One region of the Paenarthrobacter sp. NPDC090522 genome, then DNA from elsewhere that is predicted to be linked to it. Evidence: riboswitches for the same ligand, from Rfam matches in the RefSeq annotation. Region 1 holds a riboswitch; each other region holds the start of a gene.
What was found. A riboswitch is a leader RNA that binds a small molecule or an ion and turns the genes downstream of it on or off. The one in region 1 is predicted to bind glycine.
Positions count from the first base shown of each region.

Region 2: linked by a shared signal. The riboswitch ahead of cycA (D-serine/D-alanine/glycine transporter) and the one ahead of gcvP (aminomethyl-transferring glycine dehydrogenase) in region 1 are both predicted to bind glycine.
Region 3: linked by a shared signal. The riboswitch ahead of gcvP (aminomethyl-transferring glycine dehydrogenase) and the one ahead of gcvP (aminomethyl-transferring glycine dehydrogenase) in region 1 are both predicted to bind glycine.

Region 1 covers NZ_JBIVXL010000015.1:4,316-7,588, reverse strand. The annotation lists gene ACIQT2_RS17775 (MFS transporter) at 1-648, opposite strand, end outside; gene ACIQT2_RS17770 (TetR/AcrR family transcriptional regulator) at 721-1,260, shown strand; glycine riboswitch at 1,356-1,452, shown strand; gene gcvP (aminomethyl-transferring glycine dehydrogenase) at 1,625-3,273, shown strand, end outside.
Region 2 covers NZ_JBIVXL010000016.1:7,079-10,351, reverse strand. The annotation lists gene ACIQT2_RS18435 (ExeM/NucH family extracellular endonuclease) at 1-7, shown strand, start outside; gene cycA (D-serine/D-alanine/glycine transporter) at 69-1,529, opposite strand; glycine riboswitch at 1,689-1,788, opposite strand; gene ACIQT2_RS18425 (FAD/NAD(P)-binding protein) at 1,911-3,273, opposite strand, start outside.
Region 3 covers NZ_JBIVXL010000030.1:33,407-36,679, forward strand. The annotation lists gene ACIQT2_RS22860 (PucR family transcriptional regulator) at 114-1,607, shown strand; glycine riboswitch at 1,692-1,791, shown strand; gene gcvP (aminomethyl-transferring glycine dehydrogenase) at 1,949-3,273, shown strand, end outside.

The DNA.
Region 1 (3,273 bases):
GTCCACGCGGCCCGGGTTGGCATCCTTGGACTCAGGGATGAGCACCCGGCCGAAGGCGAGCAGCGGCAGGAGGAGGAAGGCCGCCACGAGGAACACGGCGCCCCACCAGAAGTGCTCCACGAGCCAGCCACCGAAGATCGGGCCGAGCGCGGCGCCGCCGGAGAAACCCGCAGCCCAGACGGCAATAGCAAGCCGGCGACGGTTGGGGTCGGTGAAGATGTTCCGGATCAGGGACAGGGTGGAGGGCATCAGCATGGCGCCGAAGACACCAAGTGCGGCGCGACCGGCAATCAGCCACTCCGCGGAAGGCGCGAACGCCGTGGCAGCCGAAACCGCCGCGAAGCCTGTGCTGCCGATCAGGAGCAGCCGCCGTCGTCCGATCCGGTCGCCGAAGTTGCCCATGGACACCAGCAGTGCGGCCAGTACCAGCGGGTAGGCGTCCACGATCCAGAGGAGCTGGATGCCGCCGACTTCCAGTGAGCGGGCGATTTCCGGCAGGGCGAAGGTGAGCGCGGTGTTGTCGACGGCCACCAGGAGCACCGGGAACATCAGCAGTGCCAGGGCCGTCCAGTCGCGCCACGGTGCGGTCTTGCCCGGAACCGGGCGCACGGAGGAACGGGGAGCGTGGGTTGAGGACGGCGAGAACATGACCTTTACTGTACCGTCCAGACGGTACAGTTTCAAATAGAACAAGACCACGCTTTAGGGAATGATGGATCCATGCCGCGAAAACCAATAGCCCGGGACGCCGTCCTGGACGCCTTTGAAGCACTCCTGATCGAAGTGGGGGAGCGTGCTGCCACCCTCGACGCCGTGGCCAAGCGCGCAGGCGTCTCAAAGGGCGGCTTGCTCTATCACTTCCCCAACAAGGAGTCGCTCATCAGTGCCCTCCTGGAGCGCCTGGATGACTTGGCCAAGGAAGATACCGAACAGATGCAGGCGGCGCCCGACGGCGCAGCGGCCTACTTCATCCGCTCCTCGCTCTGGGCCGGAACACCCATGGACCGGGCGTTCGTTGCGGCAACCAGGTTGGCCGAGGTGGCCCACGAGGAGACTCGCCGCCGGTTCGCGGCCATTCAACAGCGCTGGCTTGACGTCCTTGCCGACGACGTTGGCCCGGAGGTTGCCAAGGCGGTCAGCTACATGGGAGACGGCCTGTATTTCAACGCGATGTTCGAGGGCGGGCAGGAAGCCGGCGGCGCCGGGCGGGAGGCCGACGTCGAGGTCCTCCTCGCGGTCCTGGACCGCCTGCGGAAGTAGCGGACGTTCCATTTGCCGCCGCGCTGCAGGCATAGGACAATTAACAACTGTGGTGTGCCTTCCTTGGCACGCCGCCTACAACTGCATAAAGCCTTTGATCTGCGGCGGGAGAGTCCTGCAGTACGAGATGCAGGCGCCGTAGGAGCAAATCCTCCCCAGGAATCTCTCAGGCCCATGCACCGCCGCGGATAGGCAACTCTGGAAAGCAGCAGGCAGTCCGGCCGGATTGTTGTGCTCACCGACGGTGCAAGCGGGTGGCTGTGCGGACAGCATCACGCGGAAACTCTCAGGTCCAATACAGAGCGGGGAGGAACCCGAGCCACTGCGGCGTACCCAAACGCCGCCCAAGTAATGGAGTTCCTTCGTGACGGTTAGTTCAGCCTCCACCACCTTCGTCGACCGGCATATCGGTGCCCGCCGCCAGTCCGACATTGACACCATGCTCAAGTCTGTCGGTTACGACTCCGTGGATTCCCTCGTGGACACCGCGGTTCCCAACGACATCCGCCAGGACATTGCCCTGACCCTGCAGAACGCCCTTTCGGAGGTGGAGGTCCTCGCGGAACTGCGCAAGCTCGCCTCCAAGAACAAGACGGCCGTCCAGATGATCGGCCAGGGCTATTTCGACACCGTCACACCGCCGGTGATCCGCCGCAACATCCTCGAATCCCCGGCTTGGTACACCGCATACACGCCCTACCAGCCGGAAATTTCCCAAGGCCGCCTCGAAGCGCTGCTGAACTTCCAGACCATGGTCCAGGACCTCGTTGGCCTCCCGATCGCCAACGCCTCGCTGCTGGACGAAGCCACCGCCGTGGCCGAAGCCGTGCTGATGATGCGCCGCGCCAACAAGAACAAGGCGGCCCAGGATGGCAAGACCGTCCTGGACGCCGACTGCCTTCCGCAGACCATCGCGATCGTCAAGGGCCGCGCTGAAGCGCTTGGTTTTGACGTTGAGGTTGCGGACCTCGCCAACGGCCTCCCGGAAGGCGTCATCAACGGCGTCGTCCTGCAGCAGCCTGGCGTTTCGGGCCGGGTCTTTGACCACTCCGCCGCGATCGCCGAGGCCAAAGAACGGGGCGCCCTGGTCACCGTCGCTGCAGACCTTCTTTCCCTCACCCTCATCACCCCTCCGGGCGAGCAGGGTGCCGATATCGCCGTCGGCTCCGCCCAGCGCTTGGGCGTCCCGTTGTTCTTCGGCGGCCCGCACGCCGCCTACATGGCCGTTCAGAAGGGGCTCGAGCGTTCCATGCCCGGCCGCCTGGTGGGCGTTTCAAAGGACGACGCCGGTGTTCCCGCCTACCGCTTGGCGCTGCAGACCCGTGAGCAGCACATCCGCCGCGAAAAGGCCACGTCCAACATCTGCACCGCACAGGCACTCCTGGCGATCGTCGCCTCGATGTACGCGGTCTACCACGGCCCCGAAGGCCTGAAGGCGATCGCCGAGACCGCACACCACCACGCCCGCACCCTTGCCGCCTCGCTGAAGGCTGCCGGCGTCGAGGTCCTGCACGGTTCCTTCTTCGACACCATCACGGTCCGTGTCCCGGGTCGCGCTGCCTCGCTTATGGCTGCCGCTGAAGAGCGCGGCATTAACCTGCGCGGCATCGACGCTGACACGGTCGGCATTTCTGTGGACGAAACAACCACGACGGCGGTTGTCGCCGACGTCGCAGCCGTCTTCGGTGCCTCCGTGGTTGAGTCCGCTGAGGGCTTCGCGCTTGAAGCTTCCGTTGAACGCTCCAGCGAATACCTGCAGCACCCGGTGTTCAACACGCACCGCTCCGAAACCCAGCTCCTGCGCTACATCCGCAAGCTCTCCGACCGCGACCTCGCGCTGGACCGCACCATGATCCCGCTGGGTTCGTGCACCATGAAGCTCAACGCCACGGCTGAGATGGAAGCCATTTCCTGGCCGGAGTTCGCCTCCATCCACCCGTTCGCCCCGGATTCCCAGACCGCTGGCTGGCGCGAGCTGATCACCGACCTCGAGGCACAGCTGACCGAAATTAC
Region 2 (3,273 bases), on a different contig from region 1:
GGGCTAAGCACCCTTCAAAGCAGCAAAGGAGCCCCTCACACCCGTGAGGGGCTCCTTTGCTTTGTGGGCTAGTTGCGGACGGGTTCCGGTATCCGCTCAGCGTCCTTCTGCAGCTCGGCACGGAAGTGTTCGTACCGGGCAAGGTGGGTGGGCCGCTTGCGGAGGATGGCCCACGCAACGCCCAAGGCCAGGAACCAGACCGGAGTCACGAGCAACGCCATGAGTGTGTCAGGTTGGGTGGTCAAAGCCCAGAGGATGAACGCGAAGAACGCGAACACCACCCACACCATCGCCACGCCACCGGGCATCTTGAATTTCGAGGAGTCGTGCAGCTGCGGCCGGCGCTTCCGGAACGCCAGGTAGCTGGCCAGGATGATCGACCAGACGAACACGAAGCAGACGGCGGACACGGTGGTCACCATGTCGAACGCCTTGCCGACGTCCTGGCCGGCGTACATGAGCACGACGCCGGACAGCAACAGGACGCAGGAAAGGAACAGGGCGTTGCGGGGTACTTTGCGTCCGGACAGCGCGCTGAAGACGGCGGGCGCGTCGCCTTCCTGTGCCAGGCCATAGACCATGCGGGAAGTGGAGTAGATGCCGGAGTTGGCCGAAGACATCGCCGAGCTCAGCACCACCAGGTTGACGATGGTGGCTGCGGCACCGAGCCCCGCCAGGGAGAACATGGCAATGAAGGGGCTGTGGCCGGCGGCAAACTGGGTCCACGGCGTGACGGACATCAGGATGATGAGGGCACCAACGTAGAAGAGCAGCACGCGGATGGGGATGGAGTTGATGGCCTTGGGCAGGTTCTTCTCGGGGTCCTTGGCTTCAGCGGCCGTGGTGCCTACCAGTTCGATGCCAACGAACGCGAAGACGGCGATCTGGAAGCCGGCAACGAAGCCCATGAATTCGTTGGGGAAGAAGCCGCCGTGGAACCAGAGGTTGGTGAAGCTGGCGGGACCGGCGTCGGATTGGAAGCCGCTGAAGATCATGAAAAGACCCACGATGATGAGCGCCGCGATGGCCACGATCTTGATGAGGGCGAACCAGAATTCCGTCTCCCCAAAGGCCTTCACGGTGGCCAGGTTGAGGAGCAGGAGGATGCCGATGGTGATGAGCCCCGGAATCCAGAGGGGCAGGCCGGGCCAGAGTTCCTTGGAGTAGCCCGCAATGGCGATCACGTCCGCGATGCCGGTGATGACCCAGCAGAACCAGTAGGTCCAGCCGGTGAAGAAGCCTGCCCAGGGACCCAGGAGGTCGGCGGCGAAGTCACTGAAGGACTTGTAGTTCAGGTTGCTCAGCAGCAGTTCGCCCATGGCCCGCATGACGAAGAACAGCATGAAGCCGATGATCATATAGACGAAAATGACCGACGGTCCGGCCGCGGAAATAGTCTTGCCGGAGCCCATGAAGAGGCCCGTTCCAATGGCACCGCCAATCGCGATGAGCTGGATGTGGCGGTTGCTGAGCTGGCGTTCGAGGTGGGGTTCTTGGCTGGAATCTGTTGGCGGGCGCTGAATCGTCATGAGGAACTCCATTGTTCAGGCGGTACCTTGTGGGTACCACGATGATTCGGGTTCCTCCCCGCTCTGTCATTGACCTGAGAGTTTCCGCGCTCTGCGCGCACGCAGCACCGCTTGCACCTTCGGTGAGTCCGGGAATCCCGGACTGCTTTCCAGAGTTGCCTCGCCGCGGCGGTACAGGGTGCCTGAGAGATTCCTGGGGAGGGTTTGCTCCTACGGCGCCTGACGGGATGTACCGGCAGGACTCTCCCGCCACGGATCACTAGCGCGCACCACCTGGCCGGTGATGCAGCTCACACAGTAGCGAAGGCGTGGTGGTTCACGCAAGCGCCCCGGGTCAAACCCTGGTTCGAGCCCTGCCAAAGCCCGCGTCCGCGGCGCGCATCAGAGCTCCAGGATGCTGCGGGCGATCTCGTCGGCATCGCGCAGGGTCCGTTGCCCGCTCCTGTATGCCCTGCCCTTGGTGGGCCGTGCCTCGGCCGCGATCGCGGTTCCCCACTGCGTGGCGGACAACTGAAGGCTCAGCACGTACAGCCCCCGGGTCACTGAACCGTTCGCCGCCACCGGACGGTAAGGATGCGGTTCAACGTCCAGGCCTGTGGTCTGCACCGGAGTTCCCTCGACGCTCATCATGATCTTGGTACGGACCAAACCGTCGTCCAGCAGTTGCTCCAGGAGCGGCGAGATGTTCATGCCCACACGGTTCGCGGGCGACATCGCCTCGATCAGCGTCCGTGCCTGCGCCGGCACGTCGCGGACCCACGGCGAGAATGCGCGGAACACCTTGGCGTTCCGATCCACGCTGAACTTGGGGTCGGGTCCCACGAAACTCACGACGCCGGCACGCGCCAATGCTGCCAACTGTTCCGACCGCAGCGCCGGAGGACCGCTGGCCAACCCCTCCACGAACGATTCGAACCAGCCCCGCAACTCGGCCACCCACGATTCGTCCGTGATGCCGCCGTCGGCCACTACTGTCTTGAGGATCGCCCGGCCGGTGTGCAGGGCACCGATGGCCATCTTCACGGGGTCGGATTCGCCGAGGGCGGAGCGCCGTGCGTCGTCGTCGAGGTAGGCCGTAATGGCTTTGTCCAGCTCCTTGCGTGAGGCAAAGGTCCGGCCGGCCAAGGGTGCTGCAAGCCCCTTCAGGTTCAGCCGGCGGGAGGCCACCACGTGCTTTTCCACGAGCGCACCCACGGCGCTTTCCCAGTTGCCCGTTGCGTGGGCGTGGGGCTGCAAGGCATCCTCCAGGTCCGCGAGGAACTGCGCCGGGTCCCGGATCGCCGCTGGTTGCGATCCCGCCAGCGTGGCGTAGTAGGCCCAGAGGGCGTCGCGGTGCAGGAGCGGCCAGAGGTCGTGATCGAAGCCCGGCTGGATGCCAGCGGTCTTGAAGCGGTCCATGGCGGCCTCGGTGAGGTACCGCAGCGTGATGCTCGTGGCGTAGTAGCCGGACAGCCCGGCCTTGGCGCGGTACGGGGTGCCCCTTCGTGAGGCAGCAATGATCTTCGGCTCGCGGCCGGACGGCCGGTATTCGAGCGTACCGGTCCCCGGAGCCACGGAGTCGACGAATTTGCCCCCGCGGCCTTCCGTCAGCTGCCCCATGACGTCGAAGAAATTCAGTCCCATGCCGCGGACCAGCACCGGCTCGTTGTCCGGTACGCGTGTCCAGTCCACATCGGCCGGAGGAGCAGGCGGGAAGTAGAGCAGGCCCTGTTCCCGCGCGGCGGTTTCGAAGGAGCGCTGCTCG
Region 3 (3,273 bases), on a different contig from region 1:
CCAGTTTTCGTGATGCGCGTCACCGCGTATATTCGTGCATTGTTTACATCTGACGAATCGGTTTAGACGAATGTCTAAGTACCCCGAAAGTACGCAGAACTGGAGCGCATCCCGTGGCCATCACCGTCGCCGAACTCGTCGCCGAACCGCAGCTTGGACTCACCCTCCTGGCGGGTGCCGGAGGGGCGGACAACCGCGTCACCTGGGCCCATACCTCAGACCTGCCGCGGCTCTGGGAATGGGTCACGGGTGGCGAACTCATGATGACCAACGGACTCTCCGTGCCGGCAGACCCGGAGGGCCAAGTGGCGCTCGCCCAGGCCCTGGTGGACGCCGGCGCCAGCGCGTTGGCCATCGGTGAGAAGATGCACGCCCCGCCCCTCACCGCGGAATTCCTTGAGGCATGCGACAGCCTGCCACTCCCGCTGATCAACATCCCGTACCCGCTGCCGTTCATTGCCATAGCAAGGTCCGTAGCGGAATCGTCGCTGCTCGAAGAGTCCCGCAGGCTCCGCCAAACGGCCCGGGTCTACGACCTCCTGCGCACCGCCGGTGCTTCCGAGGACCACTGGCAAAGCCTGGTGCTGCGCTTGGCCACGGAGCTGGACGCCGAGCTCTTCGTGGTGGATCGAAGCTGCCTCCACCCGTGGCATCCGGACGGCCAGGCCCTGCCGAACTTCCTGGTCGACGAATGGTCACCGCATCCGGGCCAGGTTTCCGTCGCGGGCAAGAACTTCCAATGGCACCGGATCCGCGGCAGGCATGTGCTGACCATGGACATTCCCACGCACGCGAATGCGCTCCTGGTGGTGCTGCCCACCAGCGAACCGCACCCCGACGCCGTCGTACTTTTGCATGCCGCAACTGTGCTGGGACTGCAGTTGGCGCGCATCGTGCTCTCGCTGGAGGGGCGACACCGGCTGGCCGGCGAGTTCCTCCTCCAAGCGCTGGACGGCCGCCTGGGGACGGCGGAAATGGAACGGCGGCTGGAGGCTTTCCAGGTGCCTGCCCAAAGTTTCGTGGTCGCCTCGATGTCAGCGGACGACGGCGACAGGCTGGCCAACGTGCACGTCGACCTGTGGCGGCACGAGACTGCGGCGGCCTCCTTGCGCAGGAACGACCGGCTGCACGTGGTGATTGCGTCGGAGGTTGCCGATGAACTCCTGAGGCACTGCGCCCCAGCTGGAACAACCATTGGGGTGAGCTCCGCGGCAGCGGTTGGGGGACTGCAGCAGGCACTCCAGGAGTCGCTCTGGGCGCTGGGTTCGGCGAAAGCAAACAAGCTCGGGTTGGCCCGATACGCGGAAGGGCCAAGCTGGCTGGGGTTGACCGGATTCGAAGAGGGAACAGCATTGGTCCAGCGACTTTTGGGCCCGGTTTTCGACTACGAACAGCGCCAGGACGGCGACCTGATGGTCACCCTGAAGACGTACTTGGACTCGCAGCGTTCCTGGCAGAAAACGGCGTCCGCGCTCTTCACGCACCGGCAAACCATCATCTACCGGATCCGGAAAATCGGTGAGCTGACAGGGCTGGACATGGGTGAAACGTCAACGTTGGCGCAGCTGTGGCTGGCGTTGCAGGTCCACGAGGCGATGCGCGGCTAGCCTCCTGGAAAACACCTGCCTTGCGCTTTTTCGCCGTGACCCGCTATGGTGTGAAGCGTGTCACTGAGGTGGCGCAAACGCTTTTGATCTGCGGCGGGAGAGTCCTGCCGGGTACATCCAGTCAGGCGCCGTAGGAGCAAATCCTCCCCAGGAATCTCTCAGGCCCATGTACCGCCGCGGCGAGGCAACTCTGGAAAGCAGTCCGGGCAACCGGGCTCACCGACGGTGCAAGTGAACTATGTGGAACCACAGTTCACGGAATCTCTCAGGTCCAATACAGAGCGGGGAGGAACCCATATTCACCATGGCGCTCAGCGGGCGCCTGAATCCTGGAGTTCCTCTTGACTGTTCAATCCTCCCCAACCGCATTCGCGGACCGGCACATTGGCGCCCGCCGCCAGGCCGATATTGACACCATGCTCAAGGCCATCGGCTACGACTCCGTCGACGGCCTGGTGGACGTCGCTGTTCCCGATTCCATTCGCCAGTCCTCACCGCTCACGCTGCAGAAGGCACTGAGCGAGGTTGAGGTCCTGGCCGAACTCCGCAAGCTGGCGTCCAAGAACAAGACCGCAGTGCAGATGATCGGCCAGGGCTACTACGACACCGTGACGCCGCCGGTGATCCGCCGCAACATCCTCGAATCCCCCGCTTGGTACACGGCCTACACGCCGTACCAGCCGGAAATTTCGCAGGGTCGCCTTGAGGCGCTTCTGAACTTCCAGACCATGGTGCAGGACCTGACCGGCCTGCCGATCGCCAACGCTTCGCTGTTGGACGAAGCCACCGCTGTGGCCGAGGCTGTGCTGCTGATGCGCCGGGCGAACAAGGACAAGTCCGCGAAGGATGGTGCGACCGTCCTGGATGCCGACCTCCTGCCGCAGACCATCGCGATCGTGAAGGGCCGCGCAGAGGCGTTGGGCTTCGAGGTTCTTGTTGCGGACCTCTCCGACGGCCTGCCCGACGGCGACATCAACGGTATCGTCCTGCAGCAGCCCGGCGTCTCGGGCCGGGTCTTCAACCACGCTCCGGTGATTGCTGCTGCCAAGGAACGCGGTGCCCTGGTCACCGTCGCGTCCGATCTGCTGGCGCTCACCCTGATCACGCCCCCGGGCGAACAAGGTGCCGATATCGCCGTCGGAACCGCCCAGCGCTTTGGCGTGCCGCTGTTCTTCGGTGGCCCGCACGCCGCGTACATGGCTGTCCGCAATGGCATGGAGCGTACGCTTCCGGGCCGCATCGTGGGTGTGTCCAAGGACAACGCCGGCGTGCCTGCCTACCGCCTCGCTTTGCAGACCCGCGAGCAGCACATCCGCCGCGAGAAGGCCACGTCCAACATCTGCACGGCCCAGGCGTTGCTCGCCATTGTCGCCTCGATGTATGCGGTCTACCACGGTCCCGAAGGGCTCAAGGCGATCGCCGAAACCGTCCACGGCCACGCCCGTGTCCTGGCTACCGCGCTGGAGAAGGCCGGGCGCGAACTCGTGGCCGGCGCCTTCTTCGACACCCTCACGGTCCGCGTCCCCGGCAAGGCCGCCAAGGTGATCGGCGCCGCCGAAGCACGCGGCATCAACCTCCGCTTCATCGATGAGGACACCGTGGGTGTCTCCGTTGATGAAACCACGACGCCGGAGGTCCTGTCCGCGGTGGCCGTCGCCTTTGGTGC